DNA from 2 places in the Rhodococcus sp. NPDC055024 genome. Region 1 is predicted to be linked to the other one. Evidence: riboswitches for the same ligand, from Rfam matches in the RefSeq annotation. Region 1 holds a riboswitch; the other holds the start of a gene.
What was found. Region 1 has a riboswitch for S-adenosylmethionine ahead of ACWF6P_RS10930 (putative leader peptide). Riboswitches for the same ligand answer to the same signal wherever they lie in the genome.
Positions count from the first base shown of each region.

Region 2: another riboswitch for S-adenosylmethionine. It lies ahead of ACWF6P_RS30205 (LLM class flavin-dependent oxidoreductase); the one in region 1 lies ahead of ACWF6P_RS10930 (putative leader peptide).

Region 1 covers NZ_JBSGVT010000004.1:34,990-43,395, forward strand. The annotation lists partial or broken gene ACWF6P_RS10895 (signal peptidase I) at 1-157, opposite strand, end outside; gene ACWF6P_RS10900 (SipW-dependent-type signal peptide-containing protein) at 70-672, opposite strand; gene ACWF6P_RS10905 (signal peptidase I) at 656-1,297, opposite strand; gene ACWF6P_RS10910 (hypothetical protein) at 1,294-1,860, opposite strand; gene ACWF6P_RS10915 (alternate-type signal peptide domain-containing protein) at 1,865-2,422, opposite strand; gene ACWF6P_RS10920 (HAD-IIA family hydrolase) at 2,708-3,523, opposite strand; gene ACWF6P_RS10925 (sulfite exporter TauE/SafE family protein) at 3,561-4,328, opposite strand; SAM riboswitch class I at 4,528-4,622, shown strand; gene ACWF6P_RS10930 (putative leader peptide) at 4,630-4,707, shown strand; gene ACWF6P_RS10935 (amino acid ABC transporter permease) at 4,832-5,806, shown strand; gene ACWF6P_RS10940 (amino acid ABC transporter ATP-binding protein) at 5,803-6,588, shown strand; gene ACWF6P_RS10945 (ABC transporter substrate-binding protein) at 6,623-7,594, shown strand; gene ACWF6P_RS10950 (FAD-dependent oxidoreductase) at 7,605-8,406, shown strand, end outside.
Region 2 covers NZ_JBSGVT010000024.1:8,988-17,393, forward strand. The annotation lists gene ACWF6P_RS30195 (dicarboxylate/amino acid:cation symporter) at 1-4, opposite strand, end outside; gene ACWF6P_RS30200 (phosphodiesterase) at 344-1,249, shown strand; SAM riboswitch class IV at 1,328-1,441, shown strand; gene ACWF6P_RS30205 (LLM class flavin-dependent oxidoreductase) at 1,424-2,770, shown strand; gene ACWF6P_RS30210 (NtaA/DmoA family FMN-dependent monooxygenase) at 2,791-4,158, shown strand; gene ACWF6P_RS30215 (stealth family protein) at 4,209-5,702, opposite strand; gene ACWF6P_RS30220 (hypothetical protein) at 5,982-6,215, shown strand; gene ACWF6P_RS30225 (nuclear transport factor 2 family protein) at 6,219-6,767, opposite strand; gene ACWF6P_RS30230 (TauD/TfdA dioxygenase family protein) at 6,879-7,853, shown strand; gene ACWF6P_RS30235 (hypothetical protein) at 7,854-8,406, opposite strand, start outside.

The DNA of each region.
Region 1 (8,406 bases):
GCAAGACCTCCTGAACGCGGCGGGGCTTTGAAGTGTTCGAGGGTGACTTCGTGTGTTGGGCCACTGTGCTCACACCTTTGCCGTGAAGGTCAGGACGATGCTCGAAGAACTGCTCTTCGGCGGCATGGGGCTCGCGGGAAGCTGAACGGAGACACACAAATTCTCGGTAGCCCCGGCCGCCAGCGGGCGGTCGGCGGTGCCGACAGCCTGATTCGAAGTCAGTGTCAGGGGTAAGGAGGACACCACATTGGTTCCGTCGGCACACTTGTTTGCCACAGTTCCGTTCGACGACACCGTCATCCGCAAAAAGGTCGTCAACGCACCGTTGCTCGTGGATGTGATCGTGTACTTCAGCGGAAGGGTCGCCCCAGCACCGACATTGTTGACCTTGAGGATCGCGGTGTTCGAATCTCCCGGAATCATCCCGGTTTTGCCGAGTTGGCTGAAGTTCAGTGTTGTGGTCAGCTCGGGTTGCGTTGTGGTGTTCAAGTTCAGATTGATCGACCCGGTCGTGATGTTGCCCGAGGTTGCCGTGGCGGAGGATGTCCATGCGGCGAGTGTGGTCACGCCACCGACACCCAGCACCATCCCCAAAGCGAGCAGCGCGCGAAAGCGAGTGCTGGTCAACAGGTGACGAATCCGATGGGCCGGACGGTCAGGGCGCGAGGGCATCGTGCTGGCCTTTCTCGATCTGGGCGGAGTCTGTGGGCGCGAAAGTTGCAGGGTCAGGAGCCAATCGGGCTCGAGCACGCTCCTTCCGGCCATCACGGATGCCGCTGATCATCATGTAGGCCGCGTACAGCAGTAGTGCCGTCACGACTATCACCACGATCACGGTGCGCTGCTCTCCGGTGAGCCAAGTGTTGACGTAGCCGAGATACGGAAGGCTGTACCAGACCTTTCCCCGGATCTGTACTGGCCGTACTTCCTTCTCGTCAGGCTCACCGTTCGCGTCGCCTTGGGTGATGAAAGTTCGTTCACCCTTCTGGTTTTCACTTGTGGCGATGATCCGGTGCGTGACGACGGTCGGCTGACCCGATTCCAGCTGGTACGTAATAGGTGTACCGATCCCCAGTTCGGACGGATCGACAGGTTTGACGACTACCAGTGATCCAGGGTTGTACGTCGGGCGCATCGAACCGGTCAGAATCGTGAAGCGCTGCGCTCCCGCGAAGAAGGGGACGACGATGGTTGCGACGATGACTGCCGAAATTGCCAGCAGCAGTGTCCAACTGACGATCGAGGTGATCCACCAGAGCGGGCCGGTATGTTCGCGCTTCGTGGAGTGCTTTGTCATACCGGACCTGCCTGGAACGTCAAGGTAGCGGTGTTTGTTGCTCCGGAGACCGACTGAGTTCCTACTGTGAGCCGTAAACACAGGACGTAAGTTGCGTTCGAGGCCAGCGGACTCGGCATGTACGCCGGCGAAACCGGGTATTGCAGCGATGCGTTCATCGAACCCGATATCAGGGGGGTGACTGCCGGGGCCGCTGTGTTCACTCCAGCCGGGCAGGCGCCTTCGTTGGCGACTCCGTATGTGGTCAGGGTGAATTCGGTCAGTAGTGTCGTCGCCTGCATTCGCCATTGCAAGGGGTCGGTTCCCGAGTTTTTGACTGTCAGCGGCGCTTGCACCGTATTACCAGGAACTACCAGAGTCGTTCCGGTCGTCAGCGTTGACAATGGGTACGCCGCACTGGTTCCGGTAGAGGTACCAACCGTGAGGTTGACGCTGGCGGCAGTTGCCGTGCCGCCATTCGCGCTCGCCGAATCGGACCACAGCGCGAGCGACTGCTGCGACGATGCGAACACCGCTACAGCAGCCACCGCGACTGCGATCGCTCCCCAGACCTTTTTCCTCATGAAATTACGGGGCCGGTGTCAGTGCTGTCTGAGTGACGACCAGCTTCAGTGCCGACAAGTTCAGCGACTGGTTCTGCGCGACCTGGTTGGCCACATCGGTGAAGTTGAGACGGACCCCGACGTGGACGACGGTATTGTTCTGCACCTTGGTGATCTGGGAGATCGGGTTGCCACCTGCATCCTTGATCGTGGTAACCGGTTGCACCGCCGCGGCAAGTTCGGCGCTGTTGGCACCTGGAACGATTCCGGCTGTGTCGGCGGTCAGAACAGCGGCGAGGCGATCTCCGACTGCAGTCACCGTGACGTCGCAGGTGTATTCGATGCTCTCAGTGGTGACGATGCGGTAGGCCGAGATATTGGTGATCGCGGTCTTCGTCGGGTTGAGGGAGTTCCAACCGCCGCCAACCGGTGCGCAAGCGCTCAGGTCGAGTGCGCCGGACGTGACGGGTCCGCCGCCACTGACGTCGGCCGAATCGCTCCACACTGCGAGCGAGCCCGCTCCACCGAGGAGGAGGGCACCGGCCGCCGCAGCAGCGATCGCACCCTTGGTCTGCTTCTTCATGAAAATCTCATTTCATGTCTGGGACCCGAAATGGGTCGTTCAGACATGAGTATCAGCCACGGCAAACGATTCGTTACTACTTTTCCAAAATTTCTTTTTCGACTGTGATCCACATTGTCCGGGGAATTGAAAGTGGCTCTGACCTGCGGATAACTATCAGTATGTAATTTTGGTGCGAAGAAAACCGTTTGTTTGTCCAGTTGGACAAACGGGACGAGTCGGATCCTGGCAAACTCGCTGTTTTTACCAGTTAATTACCAACTTTCCATTCTTTTGACAATTCCTTCAATTGTTTGCGTTGCTACGGAATGGATCGGTTGTCATTCCGACCAAATCTGCGACCGACTCGAGGACGATGGTCGGGCGGTACGGGTAGAGCTCCACCGACGCGCGGGTCGAGATTCCGGTCATCACCAGAATCGTCTGCAGTCCGGCTTCGAGGCCGCAGACGATGTCGGTGTCCATGCGGTCGCCGATCATCAACGTGTTGGCTGAATGAGCGCCGATGGACCGCAGGGCGGACCGCATCATCAAGGCGTTGGGCTTGCCGACGTAGTAGGGATCGCGTCCGGTTGCCTTGGTGATGAGAGCGGCGACCGAGCCTGTGGCCGGGAGAGAGCCGTCGCGCGACGGTCCGGTGGCGTCGGGGTTGGTGGCGATGAACCGCGATCCACGCTCGACCAGGCGAATGGCCGTGGTGATCGCCTCGAAGGAGTACGTGCGCGTCTCGCCGAGGACGACGTAGTCGGGGTCGCTGTCCGTCAGGACGTAGCCGATGTCGTGCAGTGCAGTGGTCAGGCCCGATTCACCGACCACGTAGGCGCTGCCGCCCGGACGCTGGTTGGCCAGGAAGGTCGCGGTAGCGAGCGCTGACGTCCAGATCGACTTCTCCGGGATGTCGAGTCCCGAATTGAGGAGGCGTGCTCGCAGGTCACGCGGGGTGCGGATGGAGTTGTTGGTGAGCACCATGTACGGAATGTCGTTCGACGCCAGTTCTGCCAGGAACGTGTCTGCTCCGGGTATCAAGTGCTCCTCGTGGACGAGAACCCCGTCCATGTCCATGAGGTAGGTCCAACCGGTCTGATCGTCTGTTCTGGTCATATCTCCAGTATGTGCGGGTGCCGCCCGATGTGGGCGGTCAAGCGAGAAGACGCCACAAGCCGATCAGGCCGACGACGACAATCGTGTATCGCAGTGCAGTGGGGGACAGGCGTCGTCCGTAGCGGGCGCCGAGAACGCCGCCACCGAGTGAGCCGACAGCGATCAAACCTGCTGCTGCCCAATTGATCTGGTCGAAGGCCAGGGTGATGTACATTCCGGCCGCGACGATGTTGACGAGCAGTGAGAGCAGGTTCTTCGCGCCGTTCATGCGCTGGAGGGTTTCCGGGAGGATGGCACCCATCACACCGATGAGGAGGATGCCCTGCGCGGCGGTGAAGTAGCCGCCGTAGATGCCGACGGCAAAGGTGCCCGCGGTCAGGAGCATCAGCCTCTTGGTGGACAGCGTCGTCTCTTCGGTGGAACGCTTCTTCGCCCACGCCTGGATACGTGGCTGGAGGAGGACAAGTGCGAGAGCCAGGATCAGCAGCACCGGAACGATGGTCTCGAACAGTTTCTCGGGTAGGTGCATGAGCAACCACGAACCAAGGAGTGCGCCGGCGAGCGACGCGGGAATCTGCCACTTCAAACGACCCCACTGCCCGGACAACTCACGCCGGTATCCCCACGTGCCCGAAACCCCGCCGGCGACGAGCCCGACTGCGTTGGACATGGTCGCGGTCACCGGCGGCATGCCGAAGGCGACCAGGGTGGGAAACGTGATCAGCGTTCCACTGCCGACGACGGCATTGATCGCGCCCGCACCGATGCCGGCCAACAAGATGAAGAAAGCGTCGATTCCACTCACTCCGCAGACGGTACGGCAGAGGAAAAGTCAGTCCGGACGGCGGTCCCGGTCTCGATTCGAACACTCCATTGAACACGGCGACCAAGGTTTCGGACACCGTTGAAATCAGTGCGATTTCAACATGAAGCGGCCTTCATTTCCCTTGCGGTGCAGGGAAATACAACATTTGACGACTCGGGAATTCGCGTCTAGTCTTTGCTCACCATCCAGAGCGACCGAGAGACCTGGCTCGTCGACGTCGCAGCAACCCCCCGAGTGATCGGGAGCGGGTGCTACCGCCAGGACCGATGGAAGGCATCACATGGGTTCCACTTCGCACGCTGCGCACAGGCGTCGTCACATCGATCTGTGCCGCACCGCTTCGTGTCACTGTCTCTGACCTCACTGTCACCGACCGAACTGTCGTCGTCTTCGCAACTCGAGTACGCCACCTCGAGAACACAGCTGCGTTCCCATTCCCCGAAAGGTCTATTCGTGATGTCCACTCCGTCAGGTAGTGCGCCGTGAGCGCGCCCACCGATGTCCGCCCCGAAAAGTCGGTGGCCGAGCCGCAACTTCCCGACTCGGAACTTGTCGTTGCTCGCACCTGGCACCCGCTGCGCTGGGTGATCAGCGCGGTCGTGCTGGTATTGCTTGCTCAGTTCATTCACGGACTCGTTGTCAATCCAGGCTGGGACTGGCCGACGTTCGCGCAGTACTTCACCGCGAAATCAGTGCTTGCCGCGTTGTGGATGACGATCAAACTGACCCTGTGGGGGACGATCCTCGGATTCGGTCTCGGTGTTTTCCTCGCACTCGGCCGGTTGTCGAAGAATCCGGTCCTGCAGGTGATCGCCTGGACCTACATCTGGGCCTTCCGCTCGATTCCGCTCATCGTGCAGCTGCTCTTCTGGTTCAACATCACGTACCTGTACCAGACCCTTTCTCTTGGAATACCTTTCGGACCGGAGTTCTTCACCTTCCAGGTCAGCGGTGTGATCGGTGGATTCACTGCAGCAGTCATCGGTTTGGCACTGCACCAGGCCGCGTACTCGGCCGAGATCATCCGCTCCGGAATTATCTCGGTGGATCACGGTCAGATCGAAGCAGCTCACTCGCTCGGTATTCCGCGCAGTCGCCAGTTCTTCAAGATCATTCTCCCGCAGGCGATGCGGGCGATCCTCCCCAATGCCGCCAACGAGGTCATCGGACTCTTCAAGGGAACGTCCATCGTCTCCACCATGGCGATCGCCGAACTGTTCTACCAGGTGCAGGTCATATTCGGCCGCAACGGACGAGTTGTGCCCCTGCTGATGGTCGCCACAATCTGGTACATCATCCTCACGACGTTGCTCTCGATCGGTCAGTACTACGTTGAGCGCCACTACGCACGTGGATCCGCCCGCGCCCTTCCTTTGACTCCGATCCAGAAGGCGCGCAAGAAGTTCGAAGAGATTCGTGATGCGCGTCTCGATATTCCGAGAGGTGCGACCCGGTGACCGCAGAATTGGCCGAAGAGACGGTGTACGCCGTCGAAGCGCGCGGAATCCACAAGTCGTTCGGCACGCTGGAAGTACTTGCCGGCGTTGATCTCCTGGTTCGCAAGGGCGAAGTGACCGTCATTCTCGGACCGTCCGGTTCCGGTAAGTCCACCTTGCTGCGCACCCTCAATCACCTCGAGAAGGTCGACCGCGGGACCGTACGGATCGACGGAGAACTGATCGGATACCGGCGCAAGGGAAATCGACTTCACGAACTGCGTGACCGCGAGATCCTGAAGCAGCGTTCACATATCGGATTCGTGTTCCAGAACTTCAACCTGTTTCCGCACCTGACCGCGCTGGAGAACGTGGTGGAAGCACCGCTCTCGGCCCAGAAACGAGACCGTGACGAGGTCTACCGCGAAGCCCGCGCTCTGCTCGAGCGAGTGGGAGTGGGAGACAAGGCCGACGAGTACCCCCGCCAACTCTCCGGCGGCCAGCAACAGCGCGTAGCGATAGCGCGAGCGTTGGCACTGCGTCCGGCTGTGATTCTCTTCGACGAACCGACGTCGGCGCTCGATCCCGAGTTGGTCGGCGAAGTCCTCGAAGTTCTTGCCCAGCTTGCCCGCGACGGCGCCACCTTGGTGATCGTCACGCACGAGGTCGGATTTGCTCGGGAGGTGGCGGACACCGCGGTCTTCATGGACGGCGGCGTCATCGTCGAACAGGGCCCGCCGTCGCAGGTGATCGACAATCCGGTCCACGAACGGACCAAAGCGTTTCTCTCCCGCGTCCTCTGACGCGACCCAGACTCATTCCCGGAAGGAAAAATTGATGTTCTCCCCATCCCGTCGCGCGACTTTTCTGATCTCGGCTCTTGCCACCGTCGGACTGCTCAGCGCTGCGTGCAGCAGTGCTGACGCCGAGTCCGACGGCGCCCAGGTCACCGCGGCCGCGGGTTACAACCTCACCGCCGACCAGAATCGCATCACCACCGACAAGGTGGATGCCATCGCCGCCGAGGTTCCTCAGGACATTCGTGATCGCGGCACGCTGCGAGTCACCGGTAGCGCGGGTTCCGCTCCGCCGCTTCGCTTCTACGCCGACGACGACACCACCCTCATCGGCTCCGAGACCGACTTCGCCTACCTGATCGGTGACGTTCTCGGTTTGAAGGTCGATCTGCAGACAGCGGACTGGGCACAGAACTTCGTCCGCATCGACTCCGGGGAAGCCGACGCTTTCCTCTCCAACGTGACTGTCACAGAGGAGCGTAAGGAGAAGTACGACTTCGCCACCTACCGACTCGACACCCTCGCCTTCGAAGCGAAGAAGGGCGCCGGGATCTCCATCAAGGAACCCAAGGACGTCGCCGGCAAGAAGATCGCCGTCTCCTCTGGTACCAATCAGGAAGCGCTGCTGGTCAAGTGGAGTGAGCAGAACGTCGCGGCCGGCCTGGCGCCCACCGACATCTCCTACTACCAGAACACCACCGACTACTACCTCCCCTTGCAGTCCGGCCGAATCGACGCCTACTTCGGCCCGAACCCGTCGTCGCAGTTCCACGCCAAGCAGTCGGGTGAAACCGAGGTTGTCGGTGAGTTCTCCGGTGCCGGCGACACTTTGCAAGGACAGATCGCGGTGCTGGTGAAGAAGGACAACGGGTTGATCAAGGCCGTCAACGACGCGATCAACCACACGATCGAGAACGGTACGTACCAGCAGATCCTCGAGCGTTGGAACATCACCAGCGAAGCCGTCGACAAGTCTCTGATCAACCCGCCCGGCCTTCCCAAGACCAAGTGAGCTCTCGTCCATGAGTGAGATTCTCGATGTGATCGTCATCGGCGGAGGACTCGTCGGGTCCTCCGCCGCATGGCGGCTCGCGGCGCGCGGACACAGCGTCGTACAGCTGGAACAGTTCGGGCCGGGGCACAAGCACGGTGCATCGCACGGTACTTCGCGCATCTACCGTCAGGCCTACGACAATCACCTGTACACAGGATTGGCGGCCGACGCGCTGCCACTGTGGCGGGAGTTGGAGTCCACCACGGACATCGGGTTCCTGGAACTGACCGGTGCCGTCGATCACGGTCTGCCGCAGGCAGTGCAGTCCAAGGCGCAGATATTGGTCGAGGCCGGCATCAAGGGTGAGGTCCTCACTCCTGCCGAGGCGTCCGCCCGCTGGCCGGGGTTGCGATTCGACACCACCGTGCTCCATCACCCCGATGCAGGCCGGTTGCACGCGGACCGCGCCGTGACCGCGCTGAAAGCGGGAGCGGTGTTCGCCGGTGCCGAGGTCCGTCACGACGTTCGGGTACTGGCACTCGCGCGAGCGTCGTACGGCGTGGACGTGGTGACGGACGGCGGAACGCTCGCGGCTCGTCAGGTCGTGATCGCGGCTGGGGCGTGGACTGCGGACCTGATCGCAGACAGCGGACTCGGTTCCGAGATCGTGCTCCCGACGCTGCGCACGACGCAGGAACAACCGGCCCACTTTGCACCGCTGGACCCGGGAGTCGAGTGGCCGAGTTTCGTTCACCACACGGGTGCGCAGTTGGAGACCGCGGGGATCTACGGACTCGGTTCCGAGGACGGCATCAAGATCGGCGAACACG
Region 2 (8,406 bases), on a different contig from region 1:
GCATGACTATGCCTTTCGAAAATCAAGGGAGCGAAACGCAGCGCGGCACCAGAGGCCGGGCAGATTCGAAGAAATGTTTCCTGGTACGCGTCAGGTCAGAGCGAGCGCGTACACATTGCGCTCGCCTGCAGGCGAAGGTCGACGTAACGCCGAGTGGTCAGGAACAACACTGTCCACACACTACTCGCAGCTTCAACTACTCGATCCCGAGGGTCGCCGCGGGAGTTCGCTTCGTGTTCGTCGGGTGTGCCCCGATCAGTCACTGTTGGTCGGTTGACTAGTGTCGACGATCAGTAGGTGCCGCACCGGCGCCTACGCGTCGGCAAGCGGAAGCGAGAGACCGATGAGCGTTCGGAATGCCGAGTACCCGCGTCCGAAGCATTTTCTGGTGCACCTCAGTGACACACATCTGGTGGCGCAGGGACAGCTGTACGACGCCGTGGATGCGTCGACGAGGTTGCGGGAAGTGCTCCGCGGGATCGTGGCCTCGGGCGCACGCCCGGATGCACTGATATTCACCGGCGACCTGACCGACCAGGGGCACCCCGACGCATACGCGGAATTGAAAGCCATCGTGGAACCCGTGGCGGCCGAGATCGATGCGCAGGTCGTCTGGGCGATGGGCAACCACGACGACCGCCCTACGTTCAGATCTCTGCTGTTGGGCGAAGACGCCACCGATCATCCCGTCGACAACGTCTACGACCTTGACGGACTGCGGGTGATCACCCTGGATTCGTCGGTTCCCGGGCATCACTACGGTGAGATAACGGATGGCCAATTGGATTGGCTACGCGCAGAATTGGCGGTGCCGGCGCCCGACGGAACAATTCTGGCGCTGCATCATCCGCCTGTTCCGTGCATTCAGGATCTCGCGGTTCTGGTGGAGTTGCGCGATCAGTCCCGGTTGGCGGACGTCTTGCGTGGCAGCGACGTCCGGGCGATTCTTGCCGGGCACCTGCACTATTCGACGACGGCGACGTTCGCCGGCATTCCGGTTTCCGTGGCGTCGTCGACGTGTTACACCCAGGACTTGAACGTGGAAGTCGGTGGTCAGCGTGGTCGTGACGGGGCTCAGGGGTGCAATCTGGTGCACGTGTACGACGAGACAATTGTTCATTCGGTCGTTCCACTCGGTGCGCACGTGACGGTCGGTGAGCCCGTCGACGCGGCCGAGGGTGCCCGGAGGCTCAGTGCTGCCGGCATTCGAATCCTCGAGAGCGAAAAGGCGGCACGCTCGATCATCTGAGGTCGCAGGCGGTTTCCGGCACCCACGCGCAGTTCTGGGTGATTGCCGGGCGGTCGCGTACTCACTACCGTCGAGGTAGGTGCAGAGCTCCAGCAACAAGGACCGGCTAGCTGGACGGCAACCCTTCATGCCGATGGGGTGCCCCGGAATCACACCTGGCGATACGCGCGGTGCGTGTCGCAAGCGGCAGTCGCCACGAGAACCGTCAGTCGAGTGCTGACGGTTTCTGCGGTCGGCACTGTGCGCTCCCGAGTAGTTCTCGAACAGGAGTATGCGCCGATGACCTCCACCCCTTCTTCTCATCTTGCTCCGTTGCATCTCGCCGTAGCGCTGGACGGTGCCGGTTGGCACCCAGCGGCCTGGCGAGAGCCGCACTCGCGCCCGAGTGAGCTGTTCAGCGCGTCGTATTGGACTGACGTGGTGACGACCGCCGAGCGTGGTCTGCTCGATTTCGTCACCATCGAGGACAGTCTCTCGGTGCCAGCCAACCCACTCGAGCCTGTCGACGACGCGGTTGACCGGGTGCGCGCTCGGCTCGACGCACATCTCGTGGCCGCCCGACTGGCACCGATCACGAGCAACATCGGGTTGATCCCGACCATCACCACCATTCACACCGAACCGTTCCACGTGTCCAAAGCCGTTGCCACGCTGGACTACACCTCGCGCGGTCGCGCCGGATGGCAGGTGAAGGTGTCGGCCTCGGAATCCGAGGCGGCACAGTTCGGGCGACGCGATATCCCAGCGCTCACCGATGCCGAGCGTCAGTCGATCGTTTCAGGTGTCCTCCCGGACTTCGTACGTGATCTGTTCGACGAAGCTGCGGAGGCCGCTGACGTCATCCGGCGACTCTGGGACAGCTGGGAGGACGACGCCGAGATCCGCGACGTGGAGCAGCGCCGATTCATCGACCGAGACAAGTTGCACTACATCGACTTCGAGGGAAAGTATTTGTCGGTCCGTGGACCGTCGGTGACTCCGCGCCCGCCGCAGGGGCATCCAGTCGTGACCGCATTGGCGCATCAGCGCGTGGCGTACGAACTGGCAGCGCGCACGGCTGACCTGGTGTTCGTGACGCCATTCGACGACGGGCAGGTTACGGCAATCCTGGGTGAGGTGCGAGCAGCCGAAGAACACGTGCAGCGCGCCGGCGAACCACTTCGGGTCTTCACCGACATCGTCGTCTTCTTCGATACGCCGGAAGAAACCGGAAAGCAACGGCTCGCTCGACTCGACGCGCAGGTTGGTACCGAATACCGTTCGGACGCGCTGACCTTCACCGGTACCGCGGCCGAGTTGACAGATCTTCTGCTCCGGTGGCAACAGTTGGGAATCGACGGCTTCCGGTTGCGACCGGGCGTCGTCGTGGACGACCTCGACGCGATCGCCGGCGAGCTGGTTCCGGAATTGCAGCGGCGCAGCGTATTCCGCACCGAATACCCACAGACGAATCTTCGCGGACTGCTTGGTCTGTCCATCGACGTTCCCAACCGCTACGCCGCCGGCACTCCGGCCGCCTGACAGACGAGGAATACACTTTCATGAGTTCTCAGCAGCGTAAGCAGGTCATCCTGGGTGCCTACCTCGGCGGCGTCAACCATCACACTGCATGGTGGGATCCGCAGGCGGGCAGTCAGATCGAGTTCGAATCCTTCGAGCACACCGCTCGAACCGCCGAGCGTGGGAAGTTCGACTTCTTCTTCCTCGCCGAAGGTCTTGCTCTTCGTGAACGTGCAGGACAGATATTCGATCAGGACATCATCGGCAGGCCGGACACCTTCACCGTGCTTGCATCGTTGGCGGCAGTAACCGAACACCTCGGTTTGGCCGGCACCATCAACGCCACGTTCAACGAGCCGTACGAACTGGCCCGCCAATTTGCGACGCTCGATCAGTTGTCCGGAGGTCGTGCCGCCTGGAACGTCGTCACCTCGTTCGACGCATTCACCGGCCAGAACTTTCGTCGCGGTGGATACCTGGATCGTGCGCAACGATACGAGCGTGCGGAGGAGACGGTAGCGCTGGTGCGTGAGCTGTGGGATTCGTGGCGCAACGACGACATCGTTGCTGACAAGGCATCGGGACGCTTTCTCTCGCGACCAGATGCCGGTGAATTCGCTTTCCACGGATCACATTTCGATGTGAACGGCCGATTCACAGTTCCGCGCAGTCCACAAGGGCGCCCGGTTATTCTGCAGGCCGGGGTGTCGCCGCAGGGGCGCGATTTTGCTGCCGGCAATGCCGACGCGATCTTCTCACCGTATGGTCAATTGCCCGAGGCGGCCGATTTCTATCGCGATATCAAAGCACGTGCCGTCGCGGCCGGACGCGACCCGGGTGACATCAAGATCCTGCCGTCGGCGAGTTTTGTTCTCGGCACCTCGGAGGCAGATGCGATCGAGAAGTACCGAGAGATTCGCGACCAGCAGGTCACCGGCCAGACCGCTTTGGTTCTGCTCGAACAGATCTGGAATCTCGATCTGTCGAAGTACGACCCCGAAGGGCCCCTACCCGATATCGCACCGGACCCCGAAGCTCCGCCGATCATCCAGGGGCGCGCCTTCATTCACCAGGATCGTTTCGCGACCGTGGCAAAACTGCGCGCGGTCGCGGAAAGCAAGAAGTTGAATCTGCGCGAGGTTGTGATCGACCAGTTCGAGCGTGGACCGATTGTGGGTACGCCGCAGCAGGTTGCCGAGAAAATCGATTCGTTTGTCGGCAACGACGGTTCGGACGGATTCATCCTCGGCTCGCACCTCGTACCGACGGGACTCGACGAGTTCGTCGACGACGTGGTGCCGCTGCTGCAGGATCGAGGTGTTCTCCGTAGTGACTACGAAGGAACGACATTGCGTGACAATCTCGGATTGCCCATTCCAGTGCAGCGAGAGCATGTGTCAGCACGCTGATCGACTGAAGTGACGAGGGCCCAGCCGAAATCGGCTGGGCCCTCGTTCGTCTAGGATTCCCAGGGAGCCGGGATGGGGTAATAGCTCTCCAGAAACTCCGTGATCTTGCGTGTGCGAAGTTCCAGTTCGATCTCCGGAGCGCTGCCGTCGTTGAGGCAGAAGAAGTCCATGGAGCGCTTGGCGAGCAGTGAGTCCATGTCGCGCAAACCGGCCTTGACCGTCGTGTCGACGTATTTGACGGCTGCGGACTTCTGCACCACCGACCGTCCACTCATGAGCGTGTAGTAGTGGTACAGCGAATTGGTAACCGAGATATTGGAACTCGCGCGGAAGGTGCTTGCTGCAGTTGCGGCGAAGTCTTCGGCGAACTCACGTTCCATCTCTGCCATCACGCTCTTACGCAGCGGTGTCGCAGCGTGCTCGAGGTGCCTGGTGGTCATCAGCCCGAAGCGGTCCTGAAGCAACCGGCGGTTGACGCGTGCCGCATTCTCGAACCCGCTGCGGTCGTTGTCGTTGTGTCCCAATCCGATTCTGGTGTCGGCTTCGATGAACATGCTGATGCCACCGGGGGAGAAGAACATGTCCGGACCGACCGGACGGCCGAAGAACATGTCGTCGTTCGAGTAGAGGAAGTGTTCTGCCAGACCCGGTATATGGTGCAGCTGGCATTCGACAGCTTGAGAATTATGGGTGGGCAACACACTTGGATCGGCGAAGAACTTCTCGCTGGGCATGAACGTTACTCGCGGATCGTCGGCAAGCCAGTCCGGACGATCGGAATCGGTCGCGACGAAGATACGCCGGATCCACGGCGCGTACATGTGGATGGACCGTAGCGCGTACTTGAGCTCGTCGATCTGACGGAAACGCGCCTCTGATTCGTCCCCCTCGCCGACGATGTAGTTCTGCATCCGCTTGGCGCGCTGAGCCTGAAACTCCTTGGAGGAGCCGTCGACCCAGGAAAAGACAAGATCGATATCGAAGCTGATATCGGAGGCATGATCGGCGAACATGTTTTCGATGGTCGGCCAGATCCGGCCGAATCGCTCGACGGTTCCTCGGACAGCTTCTTCGGGGAGGACGGTTCGTCGAGTCAGTGAGTTCTCGACGGGTAGGACGATTTCTTCGTCGGAAATCGACCACAATTCGATTTGAACGCCGATGTTCGCGCCGTAGTTCATACCGCTTGCGACGTGAACCCTTGGACGGAACAAGCGGAAGATTCGTGACTTGTTGGTCTTGGACAGGGCACCGTCCGCGACAAGGAGCGCTGGACTCTTCTTCGCGTCGACGGTTTTGGAGTAGAAGGGTGCGTTGGCGCATCCCTCGACAAGTGCCTGCCGCAGGTTCTTTCGTTCGGTCCAGCTGACCGCGATGACCGGGCGCTCGTCGTTTCCGCGGACGAGTAAATACTCGATTCCTGCGGCGTCGAGGATGTCGCGGATGAAGAGGAGATCTTCGACCATCGCTTCGAGCGGCGTGGTGGTCGTGATCGCAAGGGCAAAACGATTCTTGAATCGGACGGTCTCGGGTAGCTCACCCATCCGCGCACGTGACGCGGCCGACGCCGGTTCCACGGGATTGGGGCTGTCCTGCTCCGGGGGTACGAAGTAGATGTCGTGCGGAGCGGGAGATTCTGTAATGGGATGCCTTCCGATTCTGATCCAGCTGTGTATCTGTCGCCCCCGACGCTGCGAGAGCGTGGTGGCGACGAGCTCAGTCTATGCCGTCGGCGCCGAAAGTCGGACATGAGTGACGGGATGGGTAGCGCGGGGCGAGTCGGGTACCCCGAGGACCGAAGCGAGAGTGAAGGAGGAAAACCGATGCGTGTGAAAGCGATGGTCGGAACAGGCGCGATGGCGGTTGCGCTGGCCGCCGGCCCAGTTGCGACAGCGTCTGCGGAGCGAACCGAAGCAGCGGGGTCGGAGGGTTCACCGGAGATGCTGACCTGCGAGGTGGTCTTCGATGCGCTGGAAGAGATGAGCCCGGAATGGACGGAAGAGGGGATCGATCAGGTCGAAGACTGGTGTGAGGCGATCACCGGCGAAGAAGACTGAGCGTCAGCCGCGCGAGATCACTCGCCGCGACAGTCGCCACCGCCCGTCCTCGAGTTCGAACTCGTCGGCGTAGCTCCCGACGCCGCTGAGTTTGGGCGAGGTGGTTGTGTCGACGTAGAACGTCCACACCGCATCCGCGCGGGCGGTCGTTTCCGAGGTCACGTCCACGGCGATCGCTGTGGTGACGTGACGTGTGAATGTGCCCGGGCCTTGAATGCCGGCGGCCCGACGCTCGGCTACTCCAGCAGCAATTTCTTCGCGGCCTCGCCGCACCTGTGCGGGGATACCGCGATCGGGATTGGCGGGCATGTTCCATTCGGCCTTGCGGGTGAACTGCTCGACGTAGTCCTCGACAGAGCCGGTGTCAGCCAGATGGGCGATCCGAGCGAGCGTTGAACGAATCTGTTCGGCAGGGCCCTCGGGTTGCATGCTGTCCTCCGTAGACGTGGGTGCGGCAGATCGCACGCTACAGCTCATGACGACAACGACGACGGTCTCGTCCCAGTGAGCGGCAGTATTCTCCGGCGAGGGAGCGGCGAACTTTGAGATCACCTCGAGTTCAACCGTATTCGAGCCCGCAGCGTAAATGATTGAGTGTTCACAGTAGGCAGCGCCATGACGACTGCCGCGCCCGTAGGCTTGACCGACTCACAGGAGATCGCCATGTCCGTCACCGAACTCGAACGTGTCACCCAGACCCCGGAGCAGATCTACGCTGCCGGCGGAATCACTGTCCACAAGGTCGGTGAACTGATCGGCGCCCGTATCGACGGTGTGCACCTCTCCGGGGACTTGTCCGAAGAGACCGCCTACGCGATCAACTATGCGCTGGCAGCGCACAAGGTTGTGTTCTTCCGTGGGCAGCAGCATCTCGACGACACGTCGCAGTACGAATTCGCCGGAACCCTCGGCACCCAGACCACCCCGCACCCGACGGTGAAGTCAAGGGGCGACAAGCTGTTGGTGCTCGACCGTGCCGCCAACAGTTGGCACACGGACGTGACGTTTGTCGACCGCATCCCGAAAGCCTCGATTCTGCGAGCGACGACCATTCCCGAGTACGGCGGAGCGACGACGTGGGCGTCGACTACCGCTGCGTACGACCAACTGCCGGCTTCACTCAAGGTCTTGGTCGAGAATTTGCGGGCCGTTCACACCAATGCCTACGACTATGCCGAGGTTGTCGATCAGGCGAACCCGGTAGACGCGCAGCGCCAGGCCTACTACGCCGAATTCACCCGTGAGATCTACGAGACCGAACACCCGGTGGTGCGTATCCATCCGGCGACGGGGGAGAAGACCCTCCTGCTCGGTCACTTCTTCAAGGAGTTCGTCGGGCTCAAGCCGTCGGAGTCGGTCGCTCTTTACCAGATCCTGCAGGCACGAATCATCAAGTTGGAAAACACTGTTCGATGGAACTGGTCGGCCGGCGACCTGGCGATCTGGGACAACCAGGCGACTCAGCATTACGGTATCGCCGACTACGGGACTCAGGCCCGCAGTGTGCACCGAGTGACGTTGGCCGGCGACGTCCCCGTCGACGTCCACGGCGAGCAGAGTCGAATCCTCCAGGGTGACGCCGCGGAGTATTCGATCATCGCGGACATCGATCGGCTTCCTGGCTTCGCCGCGAACTGATCAGTCGTGCTGCGGGTGATCCGGCGGGAACATCTGTCCCCATGAGTGACTGCACGCTCGGCACGTCCATTCCGGGGTGTCCGGTCCCACGACACAGCCCGTTCCGGCGAGCCACGGTAGGTGATCGAACGGATGGACCGGCATCCCCGGGGCACACTGAGCGGTTCTGTGTGCACCGCACTGCGGGCACAGTGGATTCTTCGACAGCATGTAGTCGATGAAGTTGGTGTGCCCGGACGTGGCCATCCTTCCGGTGCATTTGCGGCACAGGACGGCTGGGTAGTCGTCACCAGGTTCAGCTTGCCTGAAGATCCGTGATGCGGAATGAAAGTGAAGGCGATCACCGCTGTTGAACCTTCGTAATGCCAGCGGTGAGCTGCAACCCGTGCAGTTTCCCCGCTCGTTCATCAACGTTCGGGCGTGGGCAGCTGTGGACGTCGGATCCAGCGTGTCGATGTCGCCGAAGTAGGGCACTTCGTATGACTGGACGGCCGCGAGAATCCGGTCGGCCAGTGCGTCGTCGACGGGCCCTGGACCGGTGGGAAATGTGATG